2 regions of the Streptomyces sp. NBC_01474 genome follow, and region 1 is predicted to be linked to the other one. Evidence: riboswitches for the same ligand, from Rfam matches in the RefSeq annotation. Region 1 holds a riboswitch; the other holds the start of a gene.
What was found. Region 1 has a riboswitch for thiamine pyrophosphate ahead of OG758_RS05455 (purine-cytosine permease family protein). Riboswitches for the same ligand answer to the same signal wherever they lie in the genome.

Region 1 (4,284 bases):
GAGCGCGGCTGCCTGATCGAGGAGGTGTTCCAGGTGCTGGCCGAGCTTGCGGTTGTAGAGCCGGATGACCAGGCGCAGCTGGGGGTTGAGACGGCGGGCGGCCAGGGCGGCCCGGATGTTGGTCTCGTCGTCGCCGTGGACGAGGGCCAGCGCGGCTGCGTCGGCCACGCCCGCCTCGGCCAGCGCCTCCTCATCGAGTTCCGGTGCCTCCAAGACACGTGGCGGCGGAACGCTGTCGTCGGCCGCGGCGGACACCGTACGGTTGACGACCGCCTGCATCCGCGAGAGCAGGGTGGCCGCCCGCGCCCGTCCGGCGGGACCGGCGCCCGGTCTGGCGACACGCACGGAGGGCACGACGACCGTGACCCGCTCGCCGTAGACGGCGCGCAGTTCGGCGGCGAGCCGCTCGGCGAGTGCGTCACCACCGCACACGATCATGTGGCCGGTCGGCGGGGCCTGTTGAGGCTGGCGGGGCAGGGTGGTCATGGCAACAGTCAAGTGGACGGGAGCGCCGGAACGCACATCGGGCCCTGATTGTGTGCAGGTGGGCGTGTTGCGCGTGCCTCAGGTGGCCCCGGCGGCTCTCAGTCCGTGCGCCCCGCGGCCTTGGACCGATCACCCGGCAGGCGCCACCCGTGGTCGACCGGGCCGATGCCCGACCCCAGCGCGAACCCGGCGGCGATCGCCCCCGTGACGTACTCCTTCGCCAGACGGACGGACTCCGGCACGGGCAGGCCGTGGGCGAGACCCACGGCGACGGCCGACGCCAGGGTGCATCCGGTGCCGTGCGTGTGCCGGTTGTCGTGGCGGGGAGCGCGCAGCCAGTGCTCCTCAGTGCCGTCGGTGAGCAGGTCCACGGCCGCCCCGGGCAGATGACCGCCCTTGACGACCACCCAGCGCGGCCCGAACGACAGGAGCCGCGCCGCGGCCCGGCGCATGCCGTCGTCGTCCGTGACGGCGAGGCCGGTCAGCTGTGCCACCTCGTCCAGGTTCGGCGTGGCCACCGTCGCGACCGGCAGCAGCTTGGTGCGCACCGCGTCCAGCGCGTCCTCGGCGAGCAGCGGATCGCCGTGCTTGGAGACGCTCACCGGGTCCACGACCACGGGGGCGTCCGTACCGGCGAGCAGTTCGGCCACCGCCTCGACGAGCACCGGCGACGAGAGCATCCCGGTCTTGACCGCCTGGACGCCGATGTCGTCCACGACGCTGCGGTACTGCGTGCGCACCGCGTCGACGGGGAGTTCCCACGCTCCCTGGACCCCCAGGGAGTTCTGCGCGGTGACGGCCGTCAGGACGCTCATGCCGTGGGCACCGAGCGCCAGCATCGTCTTGAGGTCGGCCTGGATCCCGGCGCCGCCGCCCGAGTCCGAACCGGCGACGGTCAGGACGCGGGGCGGCGCGACGCGTCCGGTGCTCGCGGGCACGGTCATGTGCGGGCCTCCTGGTGCGGTGCGGTCTGCGGGGCGGCGGTCGGGCGGCGCAGCCTGAGGGGCGCGTACACGACGAGTGCGGCGACGAAGGCCACGTAGTACGCGAGGTCGGCGCCGTGCAGGGCCTCTGCGACCGGGCCCACGTACAGGCCGCTGTCCATGAACGGGACCGCGGCGGCGAAGGCGGCGACGAAGGCGAGGAGCCCGGGCCACCAGGGCTGCGGCCGGGCGCTCTCGGCGGTCAGGTCGACCGGCGCGCCGCCCCGGGCCCTGGCGCGCGCGAACCAGTCGACGGCCACGACCGCGACGAAGCCGGGGATCCAGTAGCCGACGAAGAGCAGCACGTTCTGGAAGCGGGCCGCGGTGTCGGCGGCGTGCATCCACAGCACCAGCGGGAAGCCGAGCACCGCGGCGAGTGCCGCCGCGAGCGGCCGCGGGACCCGGACGCCGATCGTCTGCAGGGCCAGCGAGCCGCTGTAGTCGTTCATGGCGTTGCTGCACAGGGCCGCGAGCGCCACGGCGAGCAGCCCGAAGGAGCCGAGAACGCCCCCGCCGAGCAGCTCGTCGACCCCGCGCGCGGTCTGGTCGGTGAACACGGATGCGCCCCACAGCCCGAGCGCCTGGACGGCGACGAAGGAGACGGTGACGCCGAGGAGCGTGAACCAGAACATGCGCTTACGGGATGTGGCGGCCGGAAGATAACGGCTGAAGTCGCTGGCGTAAGGGGCCCAGGACAGGGACAGGCTGAGCGCGATCGTGCTGGTGAGGACGAACGCGCCGGCCTGGTCGGCCCCGTGCGCGGCCCCGGTGGTGACCGGATGGACACCGTCGAGGAGCTTGACGGCCAGGACCACGAACGCGGCGGCCAGTACGAAGGTCATCAGCCTCTGGAGCCGGTGGACGGCCTCGTAGCCGAGCACGCCGAGCGCGCCCTGCGCCAGCATCATCACGAGCACGCCGACCCAGAAGGGCCAGCCGCACAGCCGGGCGAGCGCGTCACCGCCGAACAGGCCGATCAGCGCGTCCCAGGCGACCGACGACAACCACTGCAGGACGCCGGGCACCGCGACGGCCCGGCCGAACGCGAGCCGCGCCAGCGGAAGCTGTCCCGCGCCGGTCGCGCTGCCCCACGTACCGAGATACGCGGTGGGCACGGCGCCGACGAGGGTGCCGATGACGACGGCGGCCAGCGCGGTGGCGAAGTCCAGGCCGAGTGCGATGCCGACGGTGCCGGTGAAGACACCGGTCATGGTCAGGTTCGGGGCGAACCACACGGTGAACAGGCGCCCGGCGCCGCCGTAGCGGTGGCTCTCGGGGACCGGCGCGATCCCGCGCGCCTCGACCCGCAGGTCACCCGGCGCGGCCGGCATCCGCCCGTCGAAGACGGAGCGCGGTCCGGTGGTCCCGGTGCTGCTCGGGGCATGGGGCAACGACATTGGCTGACATCCCTCCGCCAGTGCTAACTGGTTCAGGTTCGACGGGTGTGATCTCAGCCCTCGGCGGGGCACCCCGTGTCCGGTACGTCGGCAAGGGTAGCTTCCCCGTCCCGGGAGGCACACCAGGGGGCGGTCTGCCGGCCACGAATCTATGCGGGCGGGTTCTCGCTCAGGAGCAGTGCCGTGCCGAGTTCGGCGAGGCGGTCGGCGAGATCCGTGCGGTCGCCCGTGGAGCCCGTACGGGCCGCGTTGTCGATGACCGTCAGCACCGCGGTGACGACGATCCGGGCCTCGGCGGTGTCGAGTCCGGGGCGCACCTCGTCGAGCAGGCGCACCCACAGCGCCAGGTACTCCCGCTGATTTTGCCGGGCCGCCTTGCGCTCCTTCTCGGGAAGCTGGTCCAGTTCACCGATCAGCAGGCCGATCAAGTGGCTTTGACTCAGGGTGAATTCGATGTACGAGCGCAGTAGCCGGTCGAGGGTCTGACGCGGGGTGCCGGGCTTGGCGAGCGCCTGTGCCGTTCCCGCGCGGCGCTGTTCACCGCCGCGCATCACGGCGGCCACGAGCAGGTCTGTCTTGGTGGGGAAGTGCTTGTAGATGCTGGGGCCCGTCGCTCCGGCGGCCTCGCCGATGTCGTCGGTGCTCACGGACTGGAAGCCCCGCTCGTCGAAGAGGCGGATCGCCTCGACGAGGATCTCCTCGCGGCGGGAGACCGCGAGGCCCGCGTATCCACCCGGCGCAGTTCCCGCCTCGGCGCCGGTACTCGCCCCGAGCGGGCAGTGCGCGGCGGCGTGTGCGAGCCGGTAGAGGAGTTCTTCGAAACGGCGGCGGGGCAGCGACGTGCGGTGCCAGGAGATGGAGCCGAACACTGACAGGACGGACCACGCGAGGAGATGGCGGTCAGGCTCGTCGAGGTCCGGGCGTTCGTCCCCGATCAGGGCGGCGATCCGGTCGGCGACGTCGTTGAGAGCGCGGCGCTGTTCCTGGCGGCGGTCCTCCGGCAGGTGCCTGGCCTCGCGCTGCCACAGGACGGCCGAGCCGCGACGCTCCATGGTCTCGTTGGCCGTCGTGCGGAGGTAGGAATCCAGGTCCGGAGCCGCCATGAGGGACTCCAGGATCGTGTTGACCGTGGTGTCCACGACGTGGAGCAGCAGATCGGGCTTGCCTCGGAAGTGTCGGTAGAGGGCGGGTGCGGTGATGCCGACCTCGGCCGCCACGTCGGCCACCGACACGTTGTGGTAGCCGCGCTCGCGGAACAGCCGGGCTGCTGCGGCGACGATCCGCGCCTTGCGGTCCGGGGGTCTGCGCGCGGTCGTCCGACCCGACGCTTCCGTCTGCATCCCAGTTCGCCCCTCGCCGTCCGGCCATCTTCGGCAAAGGTACAACATCCGAGCACCACCGTGATCAACAAGTAAGCC
Region 2 (4,284 bases), 6.3 Mb from region 1:
TCGGGTTCTGAGGTGCGCAGGCGGTCGTCCGCCACGACCTCGCGGTGGGCGCCGAGCGTGATGCCGGAGCCGGTGAGCCAGCCCGTGGCGGGGCGGGCCCCGATGCCGACGACCACGGCTCCGGCGGGCACCCGGGTGCCGTCGTCGAGGAGGACGGCACCGGGTTCGACGTGCTCCACGCGCGCGTGGGTGCGCAGTTTTGCCCCGGCGTCCGCGTACCAGGCGGACATGGGGGCGGCGACCTCCTCGGGCAGCGCCCCGGCGAGCGGTCGCTCGGCCGCCTCGACGACGGTGACCGCGCATCCGGCCTCGCGGGCCGCGGTGGCGAACTCGGCGCCGATCCAGCCAGCGCCGACGACGACGATGTCGCGCTGCGCGGCGAGGACGGGGCGCAGGCGTTCGGCGTCGTCGAGCGTGCGCAGCAGATGGACACCCGGGATGTCCTCCGTGCCGGGCAGCCTGATGGGTTCGGCGCCGGTCGCGAGGACGAGGACGTCGTAGGGGGCGGGTCCGGTGGCGGTGTCGAGGGTGTGCTCGGCGGGGCGTACGCCGGTGACCTCGCGGCCCAGTTCGAGCGTGATGTCGAGTGATTCGAAGTCGACGTCGAAGGCGGACCCCTCGGCCTTGCCGAGCAGGACGGCCTTGGACAGCGGGGGCCGGTCGTACGGCTGGTGGGGTTCGGCGCCGATCAGCGTGACGGCGCCGGTGAAGCCCTGTTCGCGCAGGGCCACGGCGGTCTGGACCCCCGCCATCCCGGCGCCGACGATGACGACGTGCCGCCCTGCCTGGGGCACCGGTGCCTGGTTCTCGGTCTGCTCGCTCACCGGATCACCATATGCACCTGACGTTCAGTCAGTCAGCGGGCAGCGTCACTCCGGTCCCGTGACGTCTTCCACACCGGCCGCGGGTTTGACCGCCGGGACCGCCCGCGCCCGCGCCGTCAGGCGCCGGGGACCTCTTCGACGACGCTCGTCCCGCTGCCCGCCTGCGACTCCCACTCCCACGTCTCGTCCAGCCGCACCCGCCCGTCGGGAAGGTCCACGACGAGCGAGACACAGTGCCCGGAAGAGGTCGTCGCGTCCGTCTTCAGCTGTACGTACCTGAAGTCGATCCGGTCGCCCTCACGGGTGCCCACGAGGTGGCCGCGCACCACGTCCCCGCCCGCGTACTCGGCCCAGATCCGGCCGTCCTCCTCGTGGTACGTGAACCGCGTCCGCGTACCCACCTGACCTGGAGCCTGGTCGGCGACCGGGGCGAGGACGAGTCCGTCGAGCGAGCGGGCCATGCGGGCGGGCTCCCTTACTGAGGGTCGCGGGGACGGTTTAGGGTGGCCACCGTAAAGCACTCGCGGGAGCCCGGGCGTACCGGGCTGAGAGGGAGGCTGGGACGGCCTCCGACCGTACGAACCTGATCCGGGTCATGCCGGCGAAGGGAGGGGCTGGACGCCCATGTCGCGTACTATAGAAGGCTCCGACGTCCTGGTCGTGGGCGGCGGGATCATCGGTCTCGTCACCGCGTGGCGGGCCGCGCAGCACGGGCTGCGCACCGCGGTCGTGGACCCCGAACCGGGCGGCGGGGCCGCTCAGGTGGCGGCCGGGATGCTCGCCGCTGTCACCGAACTGCACTACGGAGAGACCGAACAGACCCTCCTCGGCCTCAACGTGGAGTCCGCGCGCCGCTATCCGGCGTTCGCGGCCGAGCTCTCCGAGGCCACCGGGCTCGACCTCGGCTACCGCGCGTGCGGCACCCTCGCCGTCGCGCTCGACTCGGACGACCGCGCGCACCTTCGGGAACTGCACGCCCTCCAGCACAAGTCGGGCCTGGACTCGGAGTGGCTGTCGGGCCGTGAGTGCCGGCGCCTCGAACCGATGCTGGCCCCGTCCGTGCGGGGCGGCCTGCGCGTCGACGGTGACCACCAGATCGACCCGAGACGCCTCGCGAAGGCCCTTGTCGCGGCCTGCGAGCTGGCCGGGGTGCGGTTCCACCGGCAGTGGGCCGAGCGGCTGACAGTCGTCCGCGAGGGCGCGCGCGGCGTGGTCCTCGCCGATGGCACCGGGCTCGACGCGGACCAGGTCGTCCTCGCCGGCGGCAGCCTCAGCGGCAGGCTCGCCGGGGTCCCGGACGACGTGCTGCCGCCGGTGCGCCCGGTGAAGGGGCAGGTGCTGCGCCTGACCGTGCCGAAGGTGTACGCGCCGTTCCTGAGTCGCACCGTGCGCGCCGTCGTGCGCGGCGGCAACCTCTACTTGGTGCCCCGGGTCAACGGCGAGCTCGTCGTCGGGGCCACCAGTGAGGAGCTCGGCTGGGACACGACGGTCACCGCGGGCGGCGTCTACGAGCTGCTGCGCGACGCCCACGAGCTGGTGCCCGGCATCACGGAGCTGCCGCTCACGGAGACCCGCGCGGGCCTGCGCCCCTGCTCCCCCGACAACGCCCCGATCCTCGGCCCGACCGCACTGCCGGGCCTGCTGCTCGCCACCGGCCATCACCGCAACGGCGTGCTGCTCACGCCGGTCACCGGCGACTCCATGGCCCACGTGCTCGCCACCGGCGAACTCCCCGAAGTGGCCCGCCCCTTCACCCCGCGGCGCTTCGGCGCCGTCCCCGCACCCGTCTCTGTGGAGCAGTCCGTATGACCGTGTCCGTCACCCACGTATCCGTGAACGGCGAGGGCCGCCAGGTCGCCTCGGGCACCACGCTCGACGTCCTCGTCTCTGCACTGACCAGAGCGCCGTCCGGTGTCGCCGCCGCACTCAACGAAACCGTCGTTCCGCGCACCCAGTGGGCCGTCACCGCACTCACGGACGGGGACCGCGTCGAGGTCCTCACCGCGGTCCAGGGAGGCTGAACCCATGGCTGACGACTCCTTGGTCATCGGCGGTACGTCCTTCTCGTCCCGGCTGATCATGGGCACGGGCGGGGCGCCCAGCCTCGACGTCCTGGAACGCTCCCTCGTCGCGTCCGGCACGGAGCTGACGACCGTCGCGATGCGGCGCGTGGACGCGAGCGTGCAGGGCTCCGTGCTCTCCGTCCTGGAGAAGCTGGGGATCCAGGTGCTGCCGAACACGGCGGGCTGTTTCACCGCCGGTGAGGCCGTCCTGACCGCCCGCCTCGCGCGCGAGGCGCTCGGCACGGACCTGGTCAAGCTGGAGGTCATCGCGGACGAGCGCACCCTGCTGCCCGACCCGATCGAGCTCCTGGACGCGGCGGAGATCCTCGTCGACGACGGCTTCACCGTGCTGCCGTACACGAACGACGACCCGGTGCTCGCGCGGAAGCTGGAGGACGTGGGCTGTGCCGCGGTCATGCCGCTCGGCTCCCCCATCGGCTCCGGGCTCGGCATCCGCAACCCGCACAACTTCCAGCTGATCACCGAGCACGCGCGCGTGCCGGTCATCCTGGACGCGGGCGCCGGGACGGCGTCCGACGCGGCGCTGGCGATGGAGCTGGGGTGCGCCGGTGTGATGCTCGCCTCAGCGGTCACCCGCGCACAGGAGCCGACCCTGATGGCGGAGGGCATGCGGCACGCGGTCGAGGCGGGGCGGCTGGCGTTCCGGGCGGGCCGTATCCCCCGCAGGCACTTCGCCGAGGCCTCGTCGCCGGTGTCCGGGATGGCCAGGCTCGACCCGGAGCGGCCCGCGTTCTGAGGGCCGTACAGCACGGTTACAGCTCTGCTGCAGTACGGCCGCCTGCGGACGACTGCGGAGCCGGGTGTCGGCGGCTGCTCGTAGACTCGCCTGCGTGGACACGACCCTTCAGGACCCTCTCGTCGGGCAGGTGCTCGACGGCCGGTACCGCGTCGACGCACGCATCGCGGTCGGCGGGATGGCCACGGTCTACAGGGCCGTGGACACCCGCCTCGACCGCGTGCTCGCGCTCAAGGTGATGCACCCGGCCCTCGCCGCCGACGTCTCGTTCGTCGAGCGCTTCATCCGCGAGGCCAAGTCGGTCGCCCGGCTCTCCCACCCGAATGTGGTCGGGGTCTTCGACCAGGGCGCGGACGGCCAGTACGTATATCTGGCGATGGAGTACGTCGCGGGCTGCACCCTGCGGGACGTCCTGAGGGACCGCGGGGCACTGCGGCCGCGTGCCGCGCTCGACATCCTGGAGCCGGTCCTCGCCGCGCTCGGCGCCGCGCACCGCGCGGGGTTCGTGCACCGCGACATGAAGCCGGAGAACGTCCTCATAGGGGACGACGGCCGCGTGAAGGTGGCGGACTTCGGCCTCGTACGGGCCGTGGACACCATCACGAACACGACGGGCGCCGTCCTCGGAACCGTCTCCTAC

Region 2: it holds a riboswitch for thiamine pyrophosphate, as region 1 does, so the genes downstream of both, thiO (glycine oxidase ThiO) here and OG758_RS05455 (purine-cytosine permease family protein) in region 1, are expected to answer to the same signal.

Annotation. Positions count from the first base shown of each region.
Region 1 is NZ_CP109449.1:1,129,186-1,133,469, reverse strand. Features, by position in the region: gene OG758_RS05465 (potassium channel family protein) at 1-486, opposite strand, end outside; gene thiD (bifunctional hydroxymethylpyrimidine kinase/phosphomethylpyrimidine kinase) at 585-1,430, opposite strand; gene OG758_RS05455 (purine-cytosine permease family protein) at 1,427-2,866, opposite strand; TPP riboswitch at 2,859-2,952, opposite strand; gene OG758_RS05450 (TetR/AcrR family transcriptional regulator) at 3,016-4,206, opposite strand.
Region 2 is NZ_CP109449.1:7,448,181-7,452,464, reverse strand. Features, by position in the region: gene OG758_RS33940 (NAD(P)/FAD-dependent oxidoreductase) at 1-824, opposite strand, end outside; gene OG758_RS33935 (hypothetical protein) at 941-1,285, opposite strand; TPP riboswitch at 1,338-1,451, shown strand; gene thiO (glycine oxidase ThiO) at 1,449-2,633, shown strand; gene thiS (sulfur carrier protein ThiS) at 2,630-2,845, shown strand; gene OG758_RS33920 (thiazole synthase) at 2,850-3,644, shown strand; gene pknB (Stk1 family PASTA domain-containing Ser/Thr kinase) at 3,739-4,284, shown strand, end outside.